Blastochloris tepida: one gene and its partner. The protein of the gene in region 1 interacts with the protein of each later gene in a pairwise test. Links are inferred from orthologs where the notes say so. Each region holds a gene or a part of one and is shown on either strand. Other genes may lie near its edges.

Region 1 (4,148 bases):
GTATCAATCCGACAGTCGCTGGACGCTGAAGTCGCGCGAGGCGGTGCGCACCGACACCGACCAGCCGCCGATGACGTCGACGAACGAGATCACCACCAGGATGGCGAAGGTCGAGGTCGCGGCCTGCGGCAGGGTGATGAAGGCCGCCATCGCGCCGACGAAGATCAGCGTCGACAGCAGATGGTCGACGATCGAGCGCGCCGCGGTGCGGGTGGCCTTGAGGATTTCCAGGAACAGCAGGAACAGCGCACCGCAGATCAGGGCGTCCGAGAAGGTGACCCTCCAGGTCGCGCCCGACATCATCGGCACGTCGGCCAGCACGGCGGTCCACTCCACCCCCGGCATCAGGAAGGCCAGGATGAAATAGATCGCGAGCGGAATGAGCAGAAGCGGAAAACCCACCACGGCGGCAACCTCCGGGGGGCAACCCGGCGGACACCATTGCGCCTGCCGCAGGTGCGGCAGGCCGGAACGGCGCAGGCTGCCCCCTGATGATCCCGCGCGCGCCCGGTCGATGATCCGCCGGCGCGCGGCGCCGGCCGGGATCGGTCGAAGGCGAGACTCAGTACTCGGCCTTGGGCGTCAGAATCTGCCGGCCGCGATACATGCCGGTCTTGCGGTCGAGGTGGTGCGGACGGCGAAGCTCGCCCGAGTCCTTGTCCTCGACATAGGTCGGCGCCTTCAGCCCGTCGGCGGAGCGGCGCATGCCCCGCCGCGACGGCGAGGTCTTCTTCTTCGGAACAGCCATGATGGTCCTCGAAACACTTCCCGCGCGGGTGCCCGCACGCGCGGCCCGCGAAACCGATCGGAGGGGTGCCTATAACCGATCGTTCGGCCATTGGCCAGAGGCAGCGGCCACGGTTGCCGCCCGGGCTTGACGGGGCGGCCGGGCTCGGGCATCGCCCCGGCGGGGGGAAATTGTCGCATGTCTAACGTGATCAGCCCGGCCGCCTTTTCGGCCCGCCTCGCCGACGTTGCCGCCGCCACCGAAACGGCGCTCGAAACGCTCCTGGCCGACGGGCCCGAGGCGAAGGGAAGCGACCGACTGGTCGCGGCGATGCGCTATGGCGCTCTCGCCGGCGGCAAGCGGTTCCGGCCGTTCCTGGTGATCGAGACCGCCGCGCTGTTCGGCGTGCCGCTCGAAGCGGCGATGCCGACGGCGTGCGCGCTCGAACTGGTGCACTGCTATTCGCTGGTCCATGACGACCTGCCGGCGATGGACAATGACGCGCTGCGCCGCGGCCGGCCGACCACCCACATCGCCTTCGACGAGGCCACCGCCATCCTGGCGGGCGACGCGCTGATGACGCTGGCCTTCGACGTGCTGGCGAGCGAGACCGCCCATCCCGACCCCGCGGTCCGCGTCGCGCTGGTGCTGGGGCTCGCCCGCAATTCGGGGGTGGGCGGCATGGCCGGCGGCCAGATGCGCGACCTCGCGGCCGAGGGCCGGTTTGCCGCCGACCGCAAGCCGTTGGCGCTGTCGGAGGCCGAGGTGCTGGAGCTGCAGGCGATGAAGACCGGGGCGCTCCTGGCCTATGCCTGCCATGCCGGGGCGCTGATCGGCGGCGCTTCCGCGGCCGAGACGGCGGCGCTTGCCGCCTATTCGAACGCGCTCGGCGTGGCGTTCCAGATCGCCGACGATCTGCTCGACGCCGAGGGCGACGCCGCCACCACCGGCAAGGCGGTGGGCAAGGACGCAACTCTCGGCAAGGCGACGCTGATCAGCCTGATGGGCACCGAGCGCGCCCACGCCCGGCTGGAGGAGTTGGTGGGCGAAGCCGCCGCCGCCCTCGCGCCGTTCGGCGCGCGCGCCGGCATGCTGGCCGCCGCCGCCCGCTTCGTCGCCGACCGCAAGGCCTAGATGTGGGCTTTCAGGAGGTTGTCCATTCGGCCCTGGCCGGGAACGCTGATGTCGCCAGACGTCAGTGATTCGCGGAGGACCGAATGGACACTCACAAGAATGCTCGCCTGACCCCGAAAGGTCGAGAGGTGATGGTGGGCGCCGTGGTGGATGGCGGACTGACCAATGCCGAGGCCGCGCGTCGCTACAACACCACGCCGAAGACGGTCGCCAAATGGGTCGGGCGCTTCCGCGCCGAGGGTGTCGATGGTTTGCGCGACCGCTCCTCCAGGCCGCTTTCATCGCCAGGCCAAACAGCGCCCGCCACGTGCGCTGCGGTCGAGGCGTTGCGCCGCCAGCGCTGCACCGGCAAGCAGATCGCGGCCGAGCTCGGCCTCTCGCCGGCCACCGTCAGCCGTATCCTGCGGCGGCGCGGCTTGAACAAGCTCAGCGCCCTGGAGCCGGCCGAACCGGTCCGGCGCTACGAACGCCAGCATCCCGGCGAGATCATTCACATCGACATCAAAAAGCTCGGCCGGTTCAACACGGTGGGCCACCGCATCACCGGCGATCGCAGCGGGCAAAGCAACAGCCGCGGGGTCGGCTGGGAGTGCCTGCATCTCGCCATCGACGATCATTCGCGGGTCGCCTACTCGGAAATCCTGCCCGACGAAAAGCGCCCGTCCTGTCTGCGCTTTCTGTTCAATGCACTGCGCTTCTTCAGGGCCCATGGCGTCAAGGTTCAGCGCGTGATGACCGACAACGGCGCCAGCTTCCGCTCCTTCCGCTATGCCAGGGCGCTGCGCCTACTCGAGATCAAGCACCTGCGCACCAAGCCGTATACGCCCAAGACCAACGGCAAGGCCGAGCGCTTCGTCCAAACGAGCTTGCGCGAATGGGCCTACGCCAAAGCTTATCTGCACTCCGATCAGCGCGCCGCAGAGCTGCCGATCTGGCTGCATCGCTACAATTGGCACAGGCCCCATGGTAGCTTGCAAGCCAAGACACCCATCAGCCGCCTCGGTCTGACCGAGGACAACCTGTTGAGGCTCCACAGCTAGAGCATTTTCCGCACAAGTGGATACCGGTTGTGCGAAAGACCCGAAGGGCCGCGTCAGCGAAAATGCGACAAACCAGAAACTTAGAGCGTCCGATCTGATGCAGTCGGATCGGACGCCCTAGACAGGACTGGGGTCGTCCCGGGCGAGGCCCGGGACCGTTGTCAGGAAGGGGTGCCTTTTTGGATGACGGCCCCGGGTCTGGCGTTGCGCGCCCGGGGCGACGAGAACTGCCCGCCGCTGGACCGTTTCGCCGCTACACCGTGATCTGGGTGCCGACCTCCACCACCCGGCCGGCCGGGATCTGGAAGAAGTCGGTGGCGTCGCTCGCCGTCTTGGACAGCAGGATGAACAGGTGGTCCTGCCACAGCGGCATGCCGGGTTCGGCCGCGGGCCGGAGCGAGCGGCGCGACAGAAAGAACGACGTCGACATGATGTCGAAGCTGACGCCCAGCTTGCGCGCCAGCGCCAGGCCGCGCGGCACGTTCGGTGACTCCATGTAGCCGAAGGTCAGCCGGATGCGCATGAAGCTCGGCGACAGGCATTCCACCACCGCCCGCTCGTCGTCCGGCACCCGCGGCTCGTCGGCGCTGGCGACGGTGACGATCAGGTTCTTCTCGTGCAGCACCTTGTTGTGCTTGAGATTGTGCAGCAGCGCGCTGGGCGCGGTCTCCGCGTCGGTGGTGAGGAAGACCGCGGTGCCCGGCACCCGCGGCGGCGGCCGGCGTTCCAGCGAGGCGACGAGGCCGGTGAGCGCGACGTGGGACTTGCGGGTCTTCTCGAACAGGATGCGGGTGCCCTTGACCCAGGTCCACATCAGGAGCGCCAGGAACAGGCCGAGCGCCACCGGCACATAGCCGCCCTGGACGAACTTCAGCGTGTTGGCGGCCACGAACGACAGGTCGATGAACAGGAACGGCAGGATCAGCGCGGCAGCGGCGGCGCGGTGCCAGCCCCAGATCTTCCAGACCACGATGAAGGCCAGCATGGCGTCCACCGCCATCGATGACGTCACCGCGATGCCGTAGGCGGCGGCGAGGTCGCCCGAGCGCTGGAACAGCAGCACCAGCGCCACCACGCCGGCGAGCAGGAACCAGTTCACACGCGGCATGTAGAACTGGCCGGCGTGGCTCTCGGAGGTGTAGTGCACCGACAGCCGCGGCATCAGGCCGAGCTGCACGCCCTGGCGGGTCAGCGAATAGGCGCCGGTGATCACCGCCTGGCTGGCGATGACGGTGGCAAGCGTCGCC
Region 2 (3,639 bases), 2.8 Mb from region 1 along the record:
CGACATGCGCCGCGCCTCGTCGGGCACGTCGCCCGAGGCCATCGGCGCGAACAGCTGGGCCTCGTCGACGATGACCAGAGCCGGATACCAGTTGGCGCGCGGCGCCTCGAACAGCCCGTCGAGAAAGATCGCCGCCGCCCGCAATTGCAGGCTCTGCTCCAGATATTCGAGGTTGAGCACGACCGACACCCGGCGCTCGCGCACGCGCGCGGCGATGCAGTCGAGGTCCGCCTCGCTTCGATTGGCGTCGACCACGATGTGCTGGAACTTGTCCGCCAGAGAAACGAAGTCGCCTTCCGGGTCGATCACGATCTGCTGGACGTGCGGCGCGCTCTGCTCAAGAATTCGGCGCAGGAGGTGGGATTTTCCGGATCCGGAATTTCCTTGCACGAGCAGGCGGGTGGCCAGCAACTCTTCCAGGTCGATCGTTGCCGCCGCGCCGCCGGCCGACGTCCCAAGCACAATTTCCAACGACACTCTCCCAGCACCGCGGGCCCCTGCCCGCGGAGGGCGGGACTTTGCCCCCGGCGGGGCGCCATCGGCAAGGCGTCAGGCGGCCTCATCCCCATCTGTGCGCCGCTGCGACCTGCTGGCCGGCTTCATCGGACACCGCATGCCGCTTCCGAAATATCGGCTTGCCGCTGGTGATACGGTTTCCGGCCGATCAGGCCGGAGAACCGTATCCCGATCGCCGAAAACCCGTTATCGAACAAGGGTTTTCGGCGAGATCGTTTCCGGTATCCCGAAGGGATCAACCGGAAACCTTATGAAACCCGCGCCTGTGGTCAGGCAGCCAAAGCGTGTTCCGTGCCGCATGCGCCTCGGCTATGGTCCGGCCGCGTGTTGATCGGGGGTGGGCCGGCCATGGCTTCGGTTGCGAAGGTTCTTCTGCTGGGCTCGGGCGAGCTCGGTCGGGAATTCGTGATTTCCATCAAACGCCTGGGCGCTCATGTCGTCGCCTGCGATGCGTACGCCGGCGCGCCTGCCATGCAGGTCGCCGACGAGGCCGAGGTGTTCTCGATGCTGGACGGCGCGGCGCTGACCGCGGCGATCGACAAGCACCGGCCCGATCTGATCGTGCCGGAGGTCGAGGCCATCCGCACCGAGGTGCTGAAGGAGTTCGAGGAAAAGGGCTTCACCGTGGTGCCGTCGGCGCGGGCCACCATCATGACGATGAACCGCGACCGCATCCGCGAGGTGGCCGCGACCGAGCTCAAGCTGCCGACCTCCCGATACCGCTACGCCGAGACGCTCTCCGAGATGCGTGCCGCCGTCGAGGAGATCGGCATCCCGTGCGTCGTCAAGCCGGTGATGTCGTCCTCGGGCAAGGGCCAGAGCACGGTGCGCAGCGCCGATGCCGTGGACGCCGCCTGGACCTACGCCGTCGCCGGCATGCGCGGCGACCGCCAGCGGGTGATCGTCGAATCGTTCATCCCGTTCGACTATGAAATCACGCTGCTCACCATCCGCACCCGCGACGGCGTGCTGTTCTGCCCGCCGATCGGCCACCGCCAGGAGCGCGGCGACTATCAGGAGAGCTGGCAACCGGCGGCGATGTCGGCCGCGGCCATCGCCTCGGCCGAGGCCATGGCCAAGGCGGTGGTGGACAATCTCGGCGGCTATGGGCTGTTCGGGGTCGAATTCTTCGTCAAGGGCGAGGACGTGATCTTCTCCGAGCTGTCGCCGCGCCCGCACGACACCGGCATGGTGACGCTGATCTCGCAGAACCTCACCGAGTTCGACCTGCACGCCCGCGCCATTCTCGGCCTGCCGATTCCGTCGATCACCCAGCACGGACCCAGCGCCTCGGCGGTGATCCTCGCCGACCGCGACGCCGCCGACTTCTCGATCTCGGGGCTGGAGGCGGCGCTGCGCCCCATCACACCGGGGGTGGATGTCGACGTGCGCATCTTCAACAAGCCGACCACCCGTCCCTATCGCCGCATGGGCGTGGCGCTGGCCTTGGCGCGGTCGGGTGATGTCGAGATCGCCCGAGCCGCCGCCCGCGAGGCGGCGAAGAGGGTGGCGCTGACCTATCATACGGTTTCCGGTTGATCCCTTCGGGATACCGGAAACGGTCTCGCCGAAAATCCCCTGTCCAGTAACGGGATTTTCGGCGATCGGAATACGGTTTCCGGCCTGATCGGCCGGAAACCGTATCACGACTGATCCTCTCCCGGCCGATCCGGCCCGGAAACGACAGTCCGTCCGCCGAACGACGACGCTGCCGGTGGGGCACCATCCGGTCCGGCCAAATCCGGTCGGATGCTCTAAGCTTTTGAGTTCTCGCATTTTCCTGCGAACACGGCTCCCACGCCTGCCGAAAATGCTCTAGGGTCGAAGCCTGAATCGGAGCCTGCCATGACTTGCGACGCCAGCGCCAACGACGGCTCGATATCCGGCGGCTTCGTCAAGGTCGGCACCGACTTCGCCTATCTGCTCGAACTGTTCTGCCAAGTCGTCGACGAATCCAGCACGGCTGCCGGCGTTTCCCCCTTCATCCGTCAATGCTTCGCGCCGGACCAGCCGGCGCCGCCGGCCGCGCCCGACGGCAATGCCGAGCGGCGCTGTCAGGCGCTGTCGATCGCGTTCCAGCTTCTCAACATCGTCGAGGAGAACACCGCCAACCAGATCCGCCGCCGCCGCGACGGCCGCCAGCGCGAGAGCGAGCCGGGGCTGTGGCTGAGCGACCTGCGCGATCTTCTCGACCGCGGCTATTCGGAGGACGCGGTGCGCGGCGCCATCGCCGATGCCGCGCTGGAGCCGGTGCTCACCGCCCACCCCACCGAGGCCAAGCGCACCACCGTGCTGGAGCATCACCGCGCGCTCTATCTCTTGCTGCTGGAGCGCGAGAACCGCGCCTTCACCGACATCGAGTTCGCGATGTTCCAGCACCGCGTCAAGGCGGCGCTGGAGCGGCTGTGGCGCACCGGCGAAATCTCGCTCGACCGCACCAAGCTGGAGAGCGAGATCCGCAACGTGCTGCATTATTTCGAGCACGTGTTCCCAGACGTCGTCGAGCTGCTCGACCAGCGCTTCCAGCAGGCGTGGCGCGCCACCTTCGGCAGCGACGCGCCGCCGATGCCGCAGATCGAATTCGGCACCTGGGTCGGCGGCGACCGCGACGGCCACCCGCTGGTGACGCCCGAGGTCACCCAATCCATGCTCGGGCGGCTGCGCCGCGGCGCGCTCGACGTGCTGCAGGCCCGGCTGGTTCAGCTCGCGGTGAAGCTGTCGTTCGCCGTGGATGATGGGCAGGCCCTGCCGCCCATGCTCCGTGCCCGTATCGACGAGCTTGCCGCCATGCTGGGCGATGACGCCGCACCCGCTCTGGCGCGCAATCCCGACGAGCCCTGGCGCCAACTGATCAATCTTATGGTGGCGCGGCTCGATCGCACACGGGCGGCGCCCAACGATCCGGCGGCCTATGCCGCGGCCGCGGCGCTGGTTGCCGATCTCGGCATCTTCGAGGAGGCGGTGCGGCAGGCCGGCGCCCCGCACGTCGCCGAGACCGACGTGCGCCCGCTCGCCGCTCTGGCGCGCGCCTTCGGCTTCCATCTGGCGCGGCTCGATATCCGCCAGAACAGCGCCTATCACGACCGCGCCATCGCGGGGCTGCTCGGTGCCGCCGGCTTCGAG

The links.
Region 2: the proteins of BLTE_RS17245 (region 1) and purT interact in binary tests that used the Escherichia coli proteins (3 or more experiments, as listed by UniProt). The link is inferred for Blastochloris tepida from one-to-one orthologs.

The regions. Positions count from the first base shown.
Region 1 is NZ_AP018907.1:3,800,894-3,805,041, forward strand. Bases 108-2,893 are described here. They hold BLTE_RS17245 (polyprenyl synthetase family protein), read left to right. Parts: upstream 108-925; coding sequence 926-1,861; downstream 1,862-2,893. Other genes in these bases: BLTE_RS17235 (hypothetical protein), read right to left, coding at 108-402; rpmF (50S ribosomal protein L32), read right to left, coding at 563-748; BLTE_RS17250 (IS481 family transposase), read left to right, coding at 1,945-2,893. Outside these bases: more of BLTE_RS17235, read right to left, coding at 4-107; more of BLTE_RS17250, read left to right, coding at 2,894-2,901; BLTE_RS17255 (potassium transporter Kup), read right to left, coding at 3,155-4,148.
Region 2 is NZ_AP018907.1:966,904-970,542, reverse strand. What follows is about bases 1-2,959. They hold purT (formate-dependent phosphoribosylglycinamide formyltransferase), read left to right. Parts: upstream 1-864; coding sequence 865-2,055; downstream 2,056-2,959. Other genes in these bases: BLTE_RS04380 (phosphoenolpyruvate carboxylase), read left to right, coding at 2,362-2,959; BLTE_RS04390 (helicase HerA domain-containing protein), read right to left, coding at 1-477. In the rest of the region: more of BLTE_RS04380, read left to right, coding at 2,960-3,639. UniProt on the Escherichia coli protein: Involved in the de novo purine biosynthesis. Catalyzes the transfer of formate to 5-phospho-ribosyl-glycinamide (GAR), producing 5-phospho-ribosyl-N-formylglycinamide (FGAR). Formate is provided by PurU via hydrolysis of 10-formyl-tetrahydrofolate.